Regions from separate parts of the Desulfomicrobium aestuarii genome, predicted to be linked through region 3. Evidence: predicted binding sites of a transcription regulator. Region 3 holds the regulator's gene; each other region holds the start of a gene.
The links. Region 3 encodes sigma-54, which starts transcription at its own class of promoters, with help from an activator protein. Its sites were predicted from a motif close to CTGGCACGGNNNNTGCTT; they were not measured.
Positions count from the first base shown of each region.

Region 1: the regulator sigma-54 is predicted to act here: its motif matches at 1,657-1,674, upstream of ACZ5AC_RS13415 (YeiH family protein).
Region 2: the regulator sigma-54 is predicted to act here: its motif matches at 2,362-2,379, upstream of ACZ5AC_RS01460 (UxaA family hydrolase).
Region 4: the regulator sigma-54 is predicted to act here: its motif matches at 1,672-1,689, upstream of nifH (nitrogenase iron protein).

Region 1 is NZ_AP042427.1:2,926,571-2,931,038, reverse strand. Features, by position in the region: gene ACZ5AC_RS13425 (alpha/beta hydrolase) at 1-709, shown strand, start outside; gene ACZ5AC_RS13420 (MlaA family lipoprotein) at 718-1,470, shown strand; gene ACZ5AC_RS13415 (YeiH family protein) at 1,743-3,485, shown strand; gene ACZ5AC_RS13410 (hypothetical protein) at 3,541-3,774, shown strand; gene ACZ5AC_RS13405 (c-type heme family protein) at 3,939-4,468, shown strand, end outside.
Region 2 is NZ_AP042427.1:324,842-329,309, reverse strand. Features, by position in the region: gene ACZ5AC_RS01470 (HesA/MoeB/ThiF family protein) at 1-552, shown strand, start outside; gene ACZ5AC_RS01465 (sigma 54-interacting transcriptional regulator) at 608-2,194, opposite strand; gene ACZ5AC_RS01460 (UxaA family hydrolase) at 2,632-2,916, shown strand; gene ACZ5AC_RS01455 (UxaA family hydrolase) at 2,920-4,080, shown strand; gene ACZ5AC_RS01450 (tripartite tricarboxylate transporter substrate binding protein) at 4,375-4,468, shown strand, end outside.
Region 3 is NZ_AP042427.1:2,722,445-2,726,912, forward strand. Features, by position in the region: gene lptC (LPS export ABC transporter periplasmic protein LptC) at 1-157, shown strand, start outside; gene ACZ5AC_RS12335 (LptA/OstA family protein) at 173-688, shown strand; gene lptB (LPS export ABC transporter ATP-binding protein) at 685-1,407, shown strand; gene rpoN (RNA polymerase factor sigma-54) at 1,520-2,950, shown strand; gene hpf (ribosome hibernation-promoting factor, HPF/YfiA family) at 3,017-3,559, shown strand; gene ACZ5AC_RS12355 (PTS sugar transporter subunit IIA) at 3,564-4,013, shown strand; gene rapZ (RNase adapter RapZ) at 4,037-4,468, shown strand, end outside.
Region 4 is NZ_AP042427.1:888,870-893,337, forward strand. Features, by position in the region: gene ACZ5AC_RS04095 (LeuA family protein) at 317-1,438, opposite strand; gene nifH (nitrogenase iron protein) at 1,752-2,582, shown strand; gene ACZ5AC_RS04105 (P-II family nitrogen regulator) at 2,647-2,988, shown strand; gene ACZ5AC_RS04110 (P-II family nitrogen regulator) at 2,991-3,365, shown strand; gene nifD (nitrogenase molybdenum-iron protein alpha chain) at 3,407-4,468, shown strand, end outside.

The DNA.
Region 1 (4,468 bases), 200 kb from region 3:
ACTGGACACCCGCGAGGGGCGCTTCGGCTTCGAGAAGGTGCTGCTGCTGAACCCGGCCGTGAACCTCATGACCTCGGCCATCCGCCTCGACCATCTGCTGTCCGACAACGTGGCCGACCGGTCCGAGGCCGCGCGCACCGTGGCCGGGCTGGTGCGCCAGCTTTCCGAGGCGTACCGGGCCAGCGACCAGGTGAATTTCGGCGACGAGTTCCTCTTCGCCCTGCACCGCAACCGCTCCATCTCCGAGAAGGAGCTCAAGATCCTCATCGGGGTGGCCTTCCGTCTGTCACTGGCGTCCATGGTTTTCACCAGCGACACGTGCACGGGCGCGGGGTACATCGTGCCGCGGGGGCACCGGATCGTGAAGGACGAATCCCTGGCCCCCTACCTCGATTCGGCCGTGGGCGTGAGCTTCGAGGACTACGTCAGGGAGTACCTGTTGCCCTTTCTGCAGTTCCACGACCCGGCGATCACCCCGGAAAAGGCCGTAGCTGCCTGCAGTCTGGAGGCCATCGGCCCGTTTCTGCGCGGCGCGGGAGGCATCGCCGTCATGACAAACGCCGACGATCCCATCCTGACGCCGGAAAACTTCGCCTTCCTGGAGAACACGTTCGGGCCGCGCCTGACCGTCTTTCCCGCCGGCGGCCATTGCGGCAACCTGCGCTTCAGGGACAATGTGGCGGCCATGCTCGATTTCTTCCGCAAATGAGGCGACCCATGCGCGTTCTTCTCCTTCTTCTTCTCGTTCTGGCCAGCGGCTGCGCCACCACTCCGGAGCACCAGCCCGGGCCTTTCCAGGCTCCCGTGCACCGTGGGCTGCCCGAAGACCCGGAGGTCGAGAGGCTCTTCCTGGTCGAAGACCCCTGGGAAGGGTTCAACCGCTCGATGTACCATTTCAACGCCCAGTTGGACCGGTACGTCTACCTGCCGGTGGTTCGTTTCTACGAAGCGGTCCTGCCGGACAGCGTGCAGCAGGGCGTCTCGAATGTTTTTAACAATTTCAAAGAAATACCGATTTTCGTCAACTCGGTCCTGCAGGGCAACCCCAAGAAGGCCTCGGTTTCGCTGGGCCGTTTCGTCTTCAATACGACCATCGGGCTGGGCGGCCTGATCGATGTGCTGGGCAAGGGGGGCATCCCGCAGGAGAACGAGGATTTCGGGCAGACTCTGGGCGTCTGGGGCGTGCCCCCCGGGCCGTACCTGGTCCTGCCGGTCCTCGGGCCCTCTGGGCTGCGGGACGCCGGGGGCACGGCCTTCGACGCGGTCCTGACCCTCAACCCCGCGGACTTCGTCTTCGACGGCATGGGGTGGGCGGCTCGGGGCACGGCGACCACGGCCGTGTACGGGCTGAAGGCCGTGGACGCCCGGCATCAGGTCAAGTTCCGGTACTACGAAACCGGGAGCCCATTCGAGTATCAGCTGGTTCGCTTCGTCTACACCAAGAAGCGCGAGCTCGACATCGCCAAGTAAACTTCCCGGCAGGCCTCGGCGTACCCGCCGTCGGGGCCGGCTTCCTTTACCCGCCTCCCTTTCTGTTTCCGCAGATGGTATCCGTTCTGTAAACTCAGGTTTTCAGGTGACAAGTCATGTTGTCGCATCTCGGGCATCCGCTGCCTGTAACGTGTTGAAATTGAATGGCGTGACCTCTGGGCTTGCTTGGCATGGCTTTTGTTATCCGTCGTTTCGAAAAGGTGCCCCGCAGCGGGGATTCATTCGAAACAAGCAAGGAGGAAGAAACACCCATGGCCCAAGACAGCAACGTCGTCATCGACCACGGCAAGAGCCAGTGGTCGGATCTGTGGAAGAAAGAGGATTTTCTGGCCATCTGGCTCGGCTTCATCATCATCGCCGTGTGCATCCTGGCCTACACCAGCTTCGGACCCAAGGACGAATTCGCAGCCAAGATCAAGGCCGCCGACGAGATCCAGGCCGCCGAGGCGGCCAAGGCCCCCTTCAAGACCCTCGCCTGGTACAAGGCTCAGGACGACAAGGGCAAACTCAAGGGCACCAGCACCCCCTTCGGCAAGTTCGCCTCTCACTGGACCAAGACCCCAGGCTCCTGGACGTCCAACCCCCTCGACTCCCTGATGCAGAGTGAGGAGCAGGCCAAGGCCAAGAACGAAAAGGCCATGCCCAAGTACGAAGAGGCCAAGGCAAATGCCGAGGCCGCGCTGACCGCCGCCGTGGCCGCCGAGGAAGCCGCCGCGGGCGCCATGTTCCAGGACAAGGCCCTGAACGACGACGCATCCGCCAAGATCAAGGCCTGGCGCGACGCCAACAAGGCCGCCGGTGACGCCAAGAAGAAGACCGAGAACAAGGCCTTCAACCTGATCCCCGGCCTCATCGGCCTGTGCGTCTTCCTGGCCCTGGCCTTCGGCCTGGGCATAGCCCTCATGGGCAAGAACATGATGGAGTTCGCGCAGGGCTTCACCATGGTCTTCCTGGTCGCGGTGCTGGCCTACATGCTGGGCGGTCAGGCCATCTCCAAGCAGTACGGTTTCGGCGCCGAGGCCTGGGGCGTGGTCCTGGGCATGCTCATCGCCAACACCTTGGGCACCCCCAAGTGGGTCCTGCCGTCCTGCCAGGTCGAGTTCTTCATCAAGACCGGCCTTGTGCTCCTGGGCGCCGAGGTCCTCTTCAACAAGATCGTGGCCATCGGCATCCCCGGCATCTTCGTGGCCTGGGTCGTGACGCCCATCGTCATCGTCGTGACCTACATCTTCGGCCAGACCGTGCTGAAGATGCCTTCCAGGACCCTGAACATCGTCATCTCCGCCGACATGTCCGTCTGCGGCACCTCCGCGGCCATCGCCACGGCGGCCGCCTGCCGGGCCAAGAAGGAGGAGCTGACCCTTTCCATCGGCCTGTCCCTGGTCTTCACCGCCATCATGATGATCGCCATGCCGGCCTTCATCAAGGCCGTGGGCATCCCCGAGGTCCTGGGCGGCGCCTGGATGGGCGGCACCATCGACTCCACCGGCGCGGTGGCCGCGGCCGGCGCGTTCCTGGGTCAGAAGGCCATGTACGTGGCCGCGACCATCAAGATGATCCAGAACGTCATGATCGGCGTGACGGCCTTCTGCGTGGCCATCTACTGGGTCACCAAGGTCGAGAGCACCGAGACGGGCCACTCCGTCGGCGCCGGCGAGATTTGGCACCGCTTCCCCAAGTTCGTGCTGGGTTTCATCGCCGCCTCCATCATGTTCTCCATCCTGGACCAGAATCTTGGCAAGGATCTGGGCGACGCGGTCATGGAACACGGCATCGTGCGCGGCGGCACCAAGCTCTTGCGCGACTGGTTCTTCGCCCTGTCCTTCGCCGCCATCGGACTGTCCACCAACTTCCGCGAGCTGGCCAAGTACTTCAAGGGCGGCAAGCCGCTCATCCTGTACGTCTGCGGCCAGAGCTTCAACCTTGCCCTGACCCTGGCCATGGCCTACGTCATGTTCTATGTGGTCTTCCCGGAAATCACGGCCAAGATCTAAAACCGCTACCGGGCCGGGAGGGTTTGCCCTCTCGGCCCGTAAAGGACTCTGAACCATGAACCCACAAAGCTTGTCCGTGCGAATGAGGAACTTCGTCCTGGCCCTGGGCACGGCCCTGGCCTTCGTCTACCTCTTTCTGCCCGTGCTGACCAACTCCGTCGGGGTGTTGCACCGCATGTCCCTGTACCTGGCGGACAACGGCATCGACCCCACGCGCTACTACTACACCGACGTGGAGCAGGTGAAGGAAGGGGAGAACTATCTCTACGAGGTTCTCAAGCAGCAATGACCGCCACGGCTCCCGTCCGGCCGCATCGACCGGTCCTTGCCAGTTCATCCCGTCTCGCCTAATCGAATTCGTGAGGCGCCCGTTCGCTGACGGCGCGGCCTCCCGGTCCGATCATCTCAGTCCGCCGCTCGTCCACCGAAGCGGCACTGGTTCCAGGCAGGCCCATGCATATCCCAAAGCCATTGAAAATACAGACCAAGTTCGTCTCCGGCCTGCTCGTCGCCGCCCTCATCCTAGGTATCGGTTTTTCCACCGGGTTCTACCTGCACATGAAGAACGTCCTCGAGGAGGAGGTCAGGGACAAGGCCCTGCTCATCTTCAAGAACGTGGACTCCATCCAGCACTACGTGCGCGACGTGCTCCGGCCGGCCATGTACGAGCGCCTGCCTTCGACCTTCGTCATCGAGGCCATGTCCTCATCCTTCATCTCCCGGACCATCATGGCCTCCATCAACGACGACCACGAGGGCGTCATCTACCGTCGGGTGGCCATAGATGCACGCAATCCGTCTTACGAGGCCAATGTCCACGAGAGGGAGCTGATAGGGTATTTCCGAGCCAATCCCGACCAGGAGGTCTGGCAAGGGTACAGGACCATGGACACGGAACGGTACTACATCAAGGCCCGTGCGGTCCGTTTCGAGGAAAGCTGCATGTATTGCCACGGGCGGCCGGAAGCCGCGCCTTCGGAACT
Region 2 (4,468 bases), 1.5 Mb from region 3:
GTAGGGACCATCCTGGCCTGCGACCCGGACAGAATCGAGATGCACAACGCCAACAGGCAGTTGCTGGCCGCGACCGGGACCATGGGCCGGCCCAAGGTGGAAGCGGCCAAGGATCGGGCCGCGGAGATCAACTCTCTGATCCGGGTGGTGCCCATGGAGGCGCGCTTTCAGGACGAACCGCTCCCGGCGGTGGATGCCGTGATCGATTGCCTGGGTGGCGCGGCCCATCGTCGCGAACTGCAGGCCACGGCGTCCGCAGCGAAGGTGCCCGTCATCTCGGCCGGCATTGCCGGTTGGACGGCGCTGATCAGCACCACCTGGCCAGGCGAAACTGGATTGGCCGAATTCATGAACGACAAAAATGGATGCGAGCTGACCCAGGGCATACCGAGCCCGGCGGTCGGTTTCGCCGCCGCTCTACAGGCCACCGAGGCCATCCGCATTCTGATCGGGCGCATCCCGGCCCTTCGTGGCAGCCTGCTGATCGCCGATCTGGCCGAAATGCGCTTCTCCACCGTCAGCCTCCAGACGGGGCTGGACTTTACGATCTGACCCCTGCCCAGTTCGCCGGGCGGACGTCCTGAGCACTGGGCAGGTTCTTCGCGCCTCAGGCCGCGCCGTTCTTGACGGTCTCGGCATCAATACCCAGCTTGGACATTCGCCGCTGCAATGTCGACCTCGAAAGACCCAGCATCTTTGCCGCGCCCCTGGATCCGGAGATGACACCCCGGGCCCGCGCCAGGGCCTGAATGATGTGCTGGCGTTCCACCTCCTCGAGACTGCATGTTGCCGCCGGCTTTGCCGGTGCCGACACGGGGAGAACCGAGCCCGCATGGACCGCCGCATCCGTCAGCAACGCCTCCTCGATGTCGTCCTGCGTCAGGTTGCCGGAGACGCTCTTCCTGATGAGCAAGGCGCTAATGACGTTGCGAAGTTCCCGGACGTTTCCCGGCCAGCAGTGCCGGGCCAGCCGCTGCAGGATGGCCTGGGACAGGGTGATCTGCGGGAGCGAGTACTGTTTGGCGAGCTGTGTCACGAAGAAGCCCGTCAAGGCCGGAATGTCCTCGATCCTGTCCCGGAGGGAAGGAATCTCCAGTGTGCAGGACGACAGCCGGTAATAAAAGTCGCTACGCACCTGGCCCTTGGCCACGGCATCGCGCATCTTCACGTTGGTCGCGGCGATGAGCCGGGTGTCGACGGACAAGGACACGCTTTCGCCCACCCGTTCGAAGCAGTTGTCGTCGAGGACATGCAGCAGCTTGCTCTGCATCTCTTGGTTCAGTTCCGCGATTTCATCGAGAAACAGGGTCCCCTGGTGGGCCAGTTCAAAACGCCCGATGCGCTTGCCCGCCGCGCCGGTGAAGGCCCCCTTGGCGTGGCCGAATAGTTCGCTCTCGAAGAGGGAGGAAGCCATGGCCGGGCAGTTGACCTTCACGAACTGCATGTTGCGGCGCTGGCTGTGGCAATGGATGTAATGGGCCAGGCGCGACTTGCCCGTGCCCGTCTCGCCGAGGATGAGCACGGGTATCTCCAGGACGGCCACAGCATGGACTCTTGCCATGAAACGACGCATGGCCGGGCTTTCGAAAAAGAACGTCTCGCACTCCCCCCCGTCGCCACCAAAGGGGACCTGGGTCAGCGCAGACCCCTCCTCCAGGTGCTCCATGCCCAAAAGGGTACCAAGCCCCGCCGCCACGTAAGGCGAAAGCTCGAGCAGGAACTCCATGATCTCGTAGAGATTGTCCGGTTTCTGCCGGAAGGAGCAGTGCAGGGTGCCGATGATCTTGTCGTTGAGGATCAACGGAAAGGCCATGGTCGTGGTCAGGCCGGCCTCGGCCATGGGGTGCAGCATGGACTCGGCGAAATGCTGGGAAATGTCCGTGATGACCACGGGCTTGCGGGAGGCGATGACATGGCCGGCCACGGTGGTCTTCTCGGCCTTTCGAATGGGCGAGAGGGAATTGATGACTGCGCCCTCGGCTGCCGTGAAATAGCTCAACAGTTCGCTGTTCGGATCGTAAAGATTGATGCACAGCCGGTCGTAATCGAACTGCTGGCGGAACAGGCGGGAAAGGGTCTGCAGAAAGATGTTCCGTGACGTCGCCTTGCCCAGAGAGGCGATGAGTTCCCTGGCCAGCCCCTGCGCATTGGGCAGGCGCAGGGCGTTCGTGCGGTGATTTTTGACAGAATCCAAGGTGTCCTCCCCGAAGGTTTGATCCCAGCCAAGGTGATGTGCCCGAATTCGAGCATATTTCGGGCACATTGTCCATTGTCGAGCACCGCGCATATTCCCCCCTCTGGAGTGCTCAAAAAAAAACCTGATTTATCGAAGAATTATCGTTTTTTCGCAGTCACCGCTTTTTGGAATGCTCCTTGCTTATACTCTTTGAAAGCGCATCAAAACAGATGCAACAACTCTGTAATGAATACCATCATTACAGAAAAACAACGCATAATCGTTTGAGCTTACTCTATTTAAATTTTTTTTCTATTATAAAATATGCATTTTAGAAAAAAAGGCTCACTTTATGCTAAAGAAACGAGGCAGATCGAGATAATAATTTTATTCTATAACGAATGAAATTATTTTAAAAACTCGATTCTACATTTTAACCGCTTTAGGAGGCATACATGGCTATCGATTTTTTGGTTCACGAAGCCGCGGATGGCGTTGGCGTAGTGGTCGTTGAAGGCTTGAAAGCCAATCAGGAGATCACTGGCTGGGTCATGAAAGAAGACCAGACCGTCAAGATCAAGATTCTCAACGACATCCCGATCGGCCACAAGGTCGCCCTGAAGGATTTTGCCGTCGGCGACACCGTCTTCAAATACAATACCGACATCGGCAAGGTCGTGGCCCCCATCAAGAAAGGCGAACACTTGCACGTCCACAACGTCAAAACCAAGAGGTGGTAATCCATGCAGACCAAATTTTTCGGATATCGTCGTGAAAATGGCCGTGTCGGCATCCGCAACCATGTCGTGATTCTGCCCCTGGACGACCTGTCCAACGCCGCCTGCGAGGCCGTGGCCAACAACGTCAAGGGCGTGCTGGCCATCCCCCACGCCTACGGCCGCCTGCAGTTCGGCGAGGACCTGGACCTGCATTTCCGCACCCTGATCGGCGCCGGCTGCAACCCCAACGTCGCCGCCGTGGTCGTCATCGGCATCGAGCCCGTATGGACGAACAAGATCGTCGAGGGCATCGCCGCCACCGGCAAGCCCGTGGCCGGTTTCGCCATCGAGAAGAACGGCGACTTCAACACCATCTGCGCCGCTTCCCGCAAGGCCAAGGAATACCTGCAGTGGGCCACCGAACTGCAGCGCGTCGAATGCGACGTGAAGGAACTGTGGGTCTCCACCAAGTGCGGCGAGTCCGACACCACCTCCGGCATCGCCACCAACCCCACCGTCGGCAACGCCTACGACAAGCTGTATGAAAAGGGCTCGACCCTGCTCTTCGGCGAGACCACCGAACTGACCGGCGGCGAACACCTCGTGCTCGAGCGCTGCGTCAACGACCAGGTACGCAAGGACTTCCAGTTCTACTTCGACCGCTACGCCAAGGTCGTCGACGACCACAAGACCAGCGACCTGTCCGACTCCCAGCCCACCAAGGGCAACATCGAGGGCGGTCTGACCACCATCGAGGAGAAGGCTCTGGGCAACATCCAGAAGATCGGCCGCAAGGCCCCCATCGTCGGCTGCCTGGAAAAGGCCGTCGCCCCCACCGGCCCCGGCCTGTGGTTCCAGGACTCCTCCTCCGCCGCGGCCGAGCAGGTCACCCTGTGCGCCGCCTCCGGCTTCGTGGTCCACTTCTTCCCCACGGGCCAGGGCAACATCATCGGCAACCCGATCCTGCCCGTCATCAAGCTGTGCTCCAACCCCCGCACCCTGCGGACCATGGAAGAGCACTTCGACGTCAACGTCTCCGGCCTGCTGCGCCGCGAGATCAACATGGACCAGGCCGGCGACATGCTCCTGGAGATGATGATCCGCACCTGCAACGGCCGCCTGACCGCCGCCGAGGCTCTGGGTCATCGCGAATTCATCATGACCCGCCTGTACGAAAGCGCATAACCTCCTGCAGCTTCCTCCCCGGGCATCCTGCCCGGGGAGGAAGCGATATGAAAACCGAGAGACGGATACCACCCCAGCATTTGAATTTGATGATGAACATGAAAACGCCATTGACGACGAATCAGAACGAAACAGGTCCGCCGCAAATCGTATTTGGCCGTTGCACATAACGGCCCTCCGAGTGCTAGGCACACGAATATTTGCGCACGCATCTCATACAGTATGACGTCGGAGCATTGGCGACCTGACAGTGTCACTTGGATGTCCCGGAAAACAAACATACAAGGAGATCGTATGAATCTGCGTAAGATTTCAGGCATTTTTTTGATGATCTTTATCATCGGCCTCGTGTCCTCCGGCAACCTCTTCGCCAAGTACCCCGACAAAT
Region 3 (4,468 bases):
CACCCTCGACTACACGGGCGGGAACCGCACCCTAGTTCTGTCCGGCAACATCGACATTTCAAGCGATTCCATGCAGGGCCGCTCCGACGCCCTGACATATTTCCTGGACACGGGCGACATCCTGGCCCGCGGCAACGTCCAGGTCACCCTGAACTGACGAGCGGGGACATCTATGCGTTCACTCATTCTGATTCTCCTCCTGGCATGGGCCGCCCCCCTGTGGGCAGCGGAAAAGACCGTGCCGGTCAAGATCACGTCCGACACCATGACCTATACCCAGAAAGGCGACCAGGTGGTCTTTTCCGGGTCGGTGCACGTCATCCGCCAAGACGTCGAGATGTGGTCCGACACCCTGACCGTGCTCCTCGACAAGAAGCAGGGCGGAGGCAACTCCACCCAGACCGCCATGGACCAGCAGAGCTCCATCAAGAAAATCATCTCCCAGGGCAATGTCCGCCTCAAGGCCGACAAGGGCCGCTCCGGCACCTGCGACAAGGCCACCTACGACACGGCCACGGAAATCCTGACCCTCGAAGGCGATCCGGTGCTGATGGAAGGCGCCAACAAGATCCAGGGCGAGGTCATCAAGCTCTACATGCGCGAGAACCGCAGCGAGGTTCTGGGCGGCAAGCAGCGGGTCGAGGCCATCTTCAACACCCCGGCCGACACCAAGGAGCTCAAGCCGTGACGACCCTGTCCGGCCGCCAGCTGGCCAAACGCTACGGGGCCCGCGACGTGGTCCGCGACATCGACCTCGACGTGCGCCAGGGCGAGGTCGTCGGCGTGCTCGGCCCCAACGGCGCCGGCAAGACCACGACCTTCTACATGCTCGCCGGCATCGTCACGCCCACCCGCGGGGAAGTCACCCTGGACGGCGTGGACATCACCCGCTGGCCCCTGCACAAGCGCGCCCGCCTGGGCATGAGCTACCTGCCCCAGGAAAGCTCCATCTTCCGCAAGCTGACCGTGCGCCAGAATCTGCAGCTCATCCTGGAATACTCCGGCCTCTCGGCCGAGGAGCAGAAGCGCACGGCCGACAGGCTCCTGGACGAGCTCGGCATCACCCGCCTGCAGGACCAGCTGGCGGCCTACCTGTCCGGCGGCGAGCGCCGCAGGCTCGAGATCGCCCGCGCCCTGATCCGCGACCCGAAGTTCATCCTGCTGGACGAACCCTTCGCCGGCATCGACCCCCTGGCCGTGGACGACATCCAGACCATCATCGAGGGCCTCAAGGCCAAGGGCATCGGCGTGCTCATCTCCGACCACAACGTGCGCGAGACCCTGCAGATCTGCGACCGCGCCTACCTAGTGTACGACGGCCGCATCATCCTGAGCGGCAGCCCCGACGAGATCGTCGCCGACCCCGGGGCGCGCAAGGTCTATCTCGGCGAGGGTTTCAGCCTTTAGCGGGGTGCCGATTTCCCAAGGATTGCCACGACCTGCCTTCTGTGGCAAAGTCTTTGCTGGATGAATCCGCCGACGACAACACTGCATCTTACGCTGGGACGACAGAGACACTATGGGCCTTGAACTCCGACAGAACCTCAAGCTGACGCAGCAGCTGGTCATGACCCCGCAGCTGCAGCAGGCCATCAAGCTGCTTCAGCTCTCCCGATTCGAGCTCCTCGAAGCCGTCCAGCAGGAACTGCTGGAAAATCCGATGCTTGAGGAAGCGCCGCGGGAGATCTCCGAGGAGGTCGAATCCCAGGCCCCGCCCGTGGAGCAACGGGCCGACGTGTCCTTCGACGACGCCGAGCTCATGCGCAACGCCGACTGGGAGAACTACCTCGGCGACTTTTCGAGCACGACCAAGCAGGTGCAGTTCAAGGAGACCGAGGCCCTCGAGGAGATGATGTCTTACGAGGCCAGGCTCTCGGGCAAGCCCTCCCTGGAAGGCCACCTCCTGTGGCAGCTCTGCCTCTCCAACATCACCGAAGAGGAGGAGGCCATCGGCGAGGCCATCATCGGCAACCTGGACTCCCTGGGCTACCTGACGACCAGCGCCGAGGAGATCGCCTCCGAGACCCTTTCGCCCCTGGCCCTGGTCCAGTCCGTCCTGCACCGCCTGCAGCGCTTCGACCCCGTGGGCGTGGCCGCCCGTTCCCCCAAGGAGTGCCTGCTCATCCAGTTGGAGGTCCTGGGCCAGGACGACCCCATCCTCGTTTCACTGGTGGACGAGCATCTGGAGGATATCGAGAAGCGCCGCTACAAGCCGCTCCTGCGCAAGTTCAAGATCCAGATGGAGGACCTGAAGGCCTACCTTGACATCATCCAGACCCTGGACCCCATGCCCGGCGCGAGCTACGGCAGCGACAACACCGTCTTCGTCAGCCCCGACGTCTTCGTGTACGAGTACGAAAGCGATTTCGTCATCGTCATGAACGACGACGGCCTGCCCAAGCTGCAGCTGAGCCCCTACTACATGGACGACACGAGCCTGGCCGTGAAGGGCCCGGACCGGGAGTACCTCCACGACAAGATGCGTTCGGCCATGTGGCTCATGAAGAGCTTGCACCAAAGGCAGAGAACCCTGTATAAGGTGGTCGAGAGCATCGTGCGGTTTCAGCGGGGCTTCTTCGAGCACGGCGTGACCAAGCTCAAGCCCCTCATACTCAAGGACGTGGCCGACGACATCGAGATGCACGAGTCCACGGTCAGCCGCATCACCACGAGCAAGTACGTGGCCACCCCGCACGGCATCTTCGAACTGAAATTTTTCTTCAATTCCGCGCTGGAGATGGACGACGGCACCCAGGTGGGCTCCGAGTCCGTCAAGGCCATCATCAAGAAGATGGTCAGCGAGGAAGACCCCAAGCACCCCTACAGCGACGAGAAGATCGCCGCGGTGCTGAAGGAAACGCTGGATGTCAACATCGCCCGCCGCACGGTGGCCAAATACCGCGCCGTCCTGGGCATCGAGTCGTCATCCAAGCGCAAGCAGGTGTTTTGATATTCCACCCCTCGCCGCCCTTCCGGGAAGACGCGGGGTTGACCCTCAACTGACGAGGAGGATTCCATGAGGATAGTCTTCAACTTCAAGAACTTCGACCCTTCCGACCACCTGCGCAAGTACGCCAAGGACCGTTTCGGCAAGCTCGGCAAGTTCATGGCCGGCACCCCTGACGCCGAACTGCAGGTCAACCTCGAAGTCGAGAAATTCCGCCATATCGCCGACGTCGTCCTGACCGGCAAGAACGTGCACATCTCCGCCCGCGAGGACAGCGAGGACATGTACTCCACCGTCGACATGGTGTGGGACAAGCTCGAGGCCCAGATGCGCAAGGTCCGCGACAAGGACAAGAGCAAGCGCAAGGCCGGCGGCGACACCGTGCGCATGGACGTCATCAGCTTCGACGAGGACACCACGGGCAAGCGCAGGCAGAGCATCCAGCAGACCGACCACTTCGAGCCCAAGCCCATGGTCGTCGAAGAGGCCGCCATGCAGCTCGGCAAGACGGAGAACGAGTTCCTCGTCTTCCTGAACGCCGAGAACGAACGCGTCAACGTCATCTACCGCCGCAAGACCGGCGACTTCGGCCTCATCGACCCTGGGGTATAAGGGCATGAAGCTTGCCGAATACCTGGATAAAGACCTGATCATCTCCGACCTTTCGGCCAGGACCAAGAAGGAGGTCCTGGCCGAACTCGTTTCCCCGCTCCCGGGCAAATTCCCGGGCGTTGACCCCGTGCGGGTGGCCCAGGTGCTCCTGGACAGGGAAATGCTGGGCACCACGGGCATCGGAGACGGCATCGCCATCCCTCACGGAAAGCTGGACAGCCTCGACCAGGTCATGGTCATCGTGGGACGCAGCCGCGAAGGCGTCGATTTCGCCAGCCTGGACCACAAGCCGGCCACCATCTTCTTCACGGTCCTGGCCCCCTCCAGCGTGGTGGGCCTGCATCTGAAGATCCTGGCCACCATCTCGCGCCTGCTCAAGGACAACGCCTTCCGCCAGGCCTTCGCCGACGCGGAAGGCGGCGACGGGCTGTGGCGGCTGCTGCAGTCCGTCTGAAGCCTGTGCAAGGAACCCCCGCCATGGAAATGCGCAACGCACCGAAAAACGTCGTCATCGTCTCGGGCATGTCGGGCTCGGGCAAGAGCACGGCCCTGCGCGTCTTCGAGGACATGGGCTTCTTCTGCGTGGATGGCCTGCCGGCCCGCATGGCCCCGGCCCTGATCGAGCTGTTCTTCTCGTCCTCGTCCACGGACTACCCGGGCCTGGCCATGGGCATGGACCTGCGCCAGCCCGACTTCGCCGGGCAGTGGCGGGAAGTGTTGCAGGACATGGAGAAGCTGTCGGTGCGCCCGACCATCATCTTCACGGACTCCTCGGACCAGGTCCTGCTGCGCAGGTACGCCACCACGCGCCGACCCCACCCCCTGGCCACGGGCAACCTGGGCCTGGAAGCGGCCCTGGACCGGGAACGGGAGATCCTGGAGCCCATCCGTAACCAGGCCGACCTGGTC
Region 4 (4,468 bases), 1.8 Mb from region 3:
CAGGTTGGGGGAGGGTCTCCCGCGGCTGGTCCGTACATCGCTGGGTGCATGCCCGGAACGCCTCTCTGGCAGGGGAGCAGCATTAAGATATTTACTTACGTTCGCTGCGTGCGAAGTCAATGCCGGCGGCCGTCTCGTCCACGGCAAAGGCGCGCTCAGGGACAAGCCGCGGGGAGGGGCGTCGTGACGCAGACCGCCCCGGACCATGCCCGGGGCGGTCTGCAGAATGGCTGGATGAGCAGGCCCGGGCGCTTCATGCCCGCTCCCTGCCGGGTGTCGTCACTCGCGGAAGCCCTGTCAGGCCGGGACAGGGATGTCAGCAGTTTCCGCCGTCCAGGCATTCCTGGCGCGCGACCAGGGCCTGCAGTTCGTCGGCCTGCAGGGGCCGCCCGGCGCGCCCGGCCTTGTCGCGGATGGCGCTGACGATGCCGCCCAGGGAATGGAGGGGTTTTTCCAGACCCATCTGCCGGAGCATGGTCCCCACGGCCCCGCGACCGGCCTTGGAGCCCAGGCCCAGGACGCGGTTGGCGCCCGTGTGGCAGGGGTCGTAAGGCTCGAAGAGGTCCGGGTTCTTCAAAATGCCGTCCACGTGCAACCCCGACTCGGCCGCGAAGATGTCCTTCCCGGCCACGGGGCGGTTGCGGGCCACGGGGATGCGCGCGTGCTCGGCCACCAGGTCGCACAGGCCGCGCACGGCGTTCATGTCGTAGATCTCGTAGCGCTGCACGAGCCGCAGGTGCGCCGCCACCTCCTCCAGGGCCGAGATGCCCGAGCGCTCGCCGATGCCCAGGACCGACACGTCGGCCCAGTGGGCCCCGGACTCCAGGGCCGTGACGGCGTTGGCCGTGGCCATGCCGAAGTCGTTGTGGCAGTGGATGGCGATCTCCATGTCCACGCCGTCGGCGAAGAAGCGCACCAGTTCGGCGATGCGCAGGGGGGTCATGACGCCCAGGGTGTCGGCAAGGCGTATGCGCACCGCGCCCAGTTCCCTGGCCGTGCGGGCCATGGCCAGGGCGAAGTCCTGGTCGGCTCGGGTCACGTCCTCCAGACCCACGCTGATGCGCCGGATGCCGCAGGAGTGGGCCAGGCCCACGGTTTCCTTGAGCATGCGCGTCAGCCCTTCGCGGTCCGTGCGCAGGCGCTCGGCGATATGCAGGTCCGAGACGGGCAGGCCGATGTTGATGGTGTCGATCCCCAGTCCCGCGGCACGGTACACGTCCACGGGCCGGCAGGGAGACCAGACGCTCAGGTCCGCGGTCACGCCCTGGGCGCGCAGGGCCCCAACCAGCTGTCCCAGCCCTTCCTGGCCGACCCAGCCAACCTCGATCTCCTCCACCCCCATGGCCGCGATGCGGCTGGCCATCTCTATGCGCACGGATTGCGGGACATAGTTCCCGAACATTTGCGCCCCTTCCCTCAGTGTCGTGTCGATCAGCATGCTACCTCCCGTGTTTGCCTCTTCATGTGCACGGTCGATGCCAACCGTGGATCAAACGCAACATGCCGTAAATATTGGGCGGCATCATGCCGCAGGCGCATGCGTCGCAACGGACGGAAGTGTCCGAGGCTACATTTTTGTCTTTGTAGGCAGTGTAGATCGAAGTTGTCAGAAATTGTCCGAAATTGCTAGAAATGTATGTTTTTTCAGATAGTTGGCTGGTCTGTGAGGTTTTGGCACGGCCGTTGCCCTAGGCAGATCCAGGTACGGCACATCAAGCACACCACAACTCTCACATAAAGGAGCACACGTCATGAGGAAGATCGCGATTTACGGAAAGGGCGGCATCGGCAAGTCCACCACCACGCAGAACACCGTCGCCGGCCTGGCCGAGATGGGCAAGAAGGTCATGGTCGTGGGCTGCGACCCCAAGGCCGACTCCACCCGCCTGCTGCTGGGCGGCCTGGCCCAGAAGTCGGTTCTCGACACCCTGCGCGACGAAGGCGAGGACGTCGACCTGGCCGACATCCGCAAGCCCGGCTTCAAGGGCACCTGGTGCGTCGAGTCCGGCGGACCCGAACCGGGCGTCGGCTGCGCCGGCCGCGGCATCATCACCTCCATCAACATGCTTGAGTCCCTGGGCGCCTACCAGGAGTCCGAGAAGCTCGACTACGCCTTCTACGACGTTCTGGGCGACGTCGTCTGCGGCGGGTTCGCCATGCCCATCCGCGACGGCAAGGCCGAGGAGATCTACATCGTCTGTTCCGGCGAGATGATGGCCATGTATGCGGCCAACAACATCTGCAAGGGCATCATGAAGTACGCCGAGTCCGGCGGCGTGCGCCTGGGCGGCCTGATCTGCAACTCCAGAAACGTCGATAACGAGCGCGAGATGATCGAGGAGCTGGCCAAGAAGATCGGCACCCAGATGATCTATTTCGTGCCCCGCGACAACGACGTGCAGCGCGCCGAGATCAACCGCATGACCGTCATCGAGTGGAAGCCCGAAGCCCCCCAGGCCGACCACTACCGCAATCTGGCCCGGGCCATCGACCAGAACAAGATGTTCGTCGTGCCCAAGCCCCTGGAAATCGAGGAACTGGAGCAGCTCCTGATGGACTACGGCCTTCTTGAGGCAGTGTAGGCGGCCGACACGCTGAAAATGAACCCAACTATCCGAAATCGATAATTTCAAGGAGAGAAAACATATGATCATGGTCAGAGCAATCGTACGCCCCGAAAAGTCCGACGACGTCCTTGCCGCCCTCATGGATGCGGGTTTCCCGGCGGTGACCAAGTATTCCGTGGCCGGTCGCGGCAAGCAGCGCGGCATCAAGATCGGCGAAGTGACCTATGACGAGATCCCCAAGACCATGCTCATGAGCGTGGTCAAGGCCGAGGACAAGGACTTCGTCATCAGCGTGATCATGAAGGCCGCCCGCAGCGGCGCCAAGGGCGCCTTCGGCGACGGCAAGATCTTCGTGAGCGAAGTGGCCGACGTCTACACAATCAGTTCCGGCATCTGCGACAGCGCCACTGCGGGAGCATAGCCATGAAAGAAGTGATCGCGGTCATCCGCATGAACATGATGAACAGGACCAAGAAGGCCCTGCAGGACGCGGGAGTGGTCGCCTTCTTCGCCCACGAGGCCTACGGGCGCGGCAAGGGTCTGGTGGACCTGAAGCCCCTGGAGGGGGCCAAAAAGGGGATCGAGGAGGCTGTGGCCGTGCTCGGCGAGAAGGGCAAGCTCTACCCCAAACGCATGCTGACCGTGGTGGTCACCGACGACCTGGTGCCCGAGGTGGTCAGGGTCATCACCGACACCAACAAGACCGGCCAGCCCGGCGACGGCAAGATCTTCGTCCTGCCCATGATCGACGCGGTAAGGGTCAGAACCGGAGAAAAGGGCGCCAAGTCCATTGAATAGACCCGATTTCGACTGAAATCGGGACAGATAAGGAGAACACCATGGCATCGACTGCGAAAAAGCTCGTCAACTGGACGCCGACGGACGTGAAGGCGGAAATGCTCGCCAAGTATCCGCCCAAGGTGGCCAGGAAGCGCGCCTCCCAGATCCTCGTCAACGAGGCCCTCGGCAACGAGACGCCTGAAATATCGGCCAACGTGCGCACCATCCCCGGCATCATCACCATGCGCGGCTGCACCTACGCCGGCTGCAAGGGCGTCATCCTCGGGCCCACCCGCGACATCGTCAACATCACCCACGGCCCCATCGGCTGCGGCTTCTACTCCTGGCTGACCCGCCGCAACCAGACCGACGCGTCGGGCGAGGGCGACGAGAACTTCATGCCCTACTGCTTTTCCACGGACATGCAGGACCAGGACATCATCTTCGGCGGCGAGAAGAAGCTCGAGGCGGCCATCCAGGAAGCCTACGACCTCTTCCACCCCAGGGCCATCGCGGTCTTCGCCACCTGTCCCGTGGGCCTCATCGGCGACGACATCCACGCCGTGGCCCGCAAGATGAAGGCCAAGTTCGGCGACTGCAACGTCTTCGCCTTCAGCTGCGAAGGGTACAAGGGCGTCAGCCAGTCGGCCGGCCACCACATCGCCAACAACAAGATCTTCAGCGAGGTCGTGGGCGAGAACGATGCCGAGAAGCCCGGCAAGTTCAAGATCAACCTCCTGGGCGAATACAACATCGGCGGCGACGGGTTCGAGATCGACCGCATCCTCAAGAAGTGCGGCATCACCAACATAGCCACCTTCTCGGGCAACTCGACCTACGACCAGTTCGCCTCGGCCCACAAGGCCGACCTGTCCGCCGTCATGTGCCACCGCTCCATCAACTACGTGGCCGACATGCTCGAGACCAAGTTCGGCATCCCGTGGATCAAGGTCAACTTCATCGGAGCCAAGTCCACGGCCAAGTCCCTGCGCAAGATCGCGGAATACTTCGGCGACCCCGAACTGACCGCGCGCGTGGAGGAGGTCATCGCCGAGGAGATGCCGGCCGTGGAGGAGGTCATCGCCGACGTCCGCCCGCGCACCGAAGGCAAGAAGGCCATG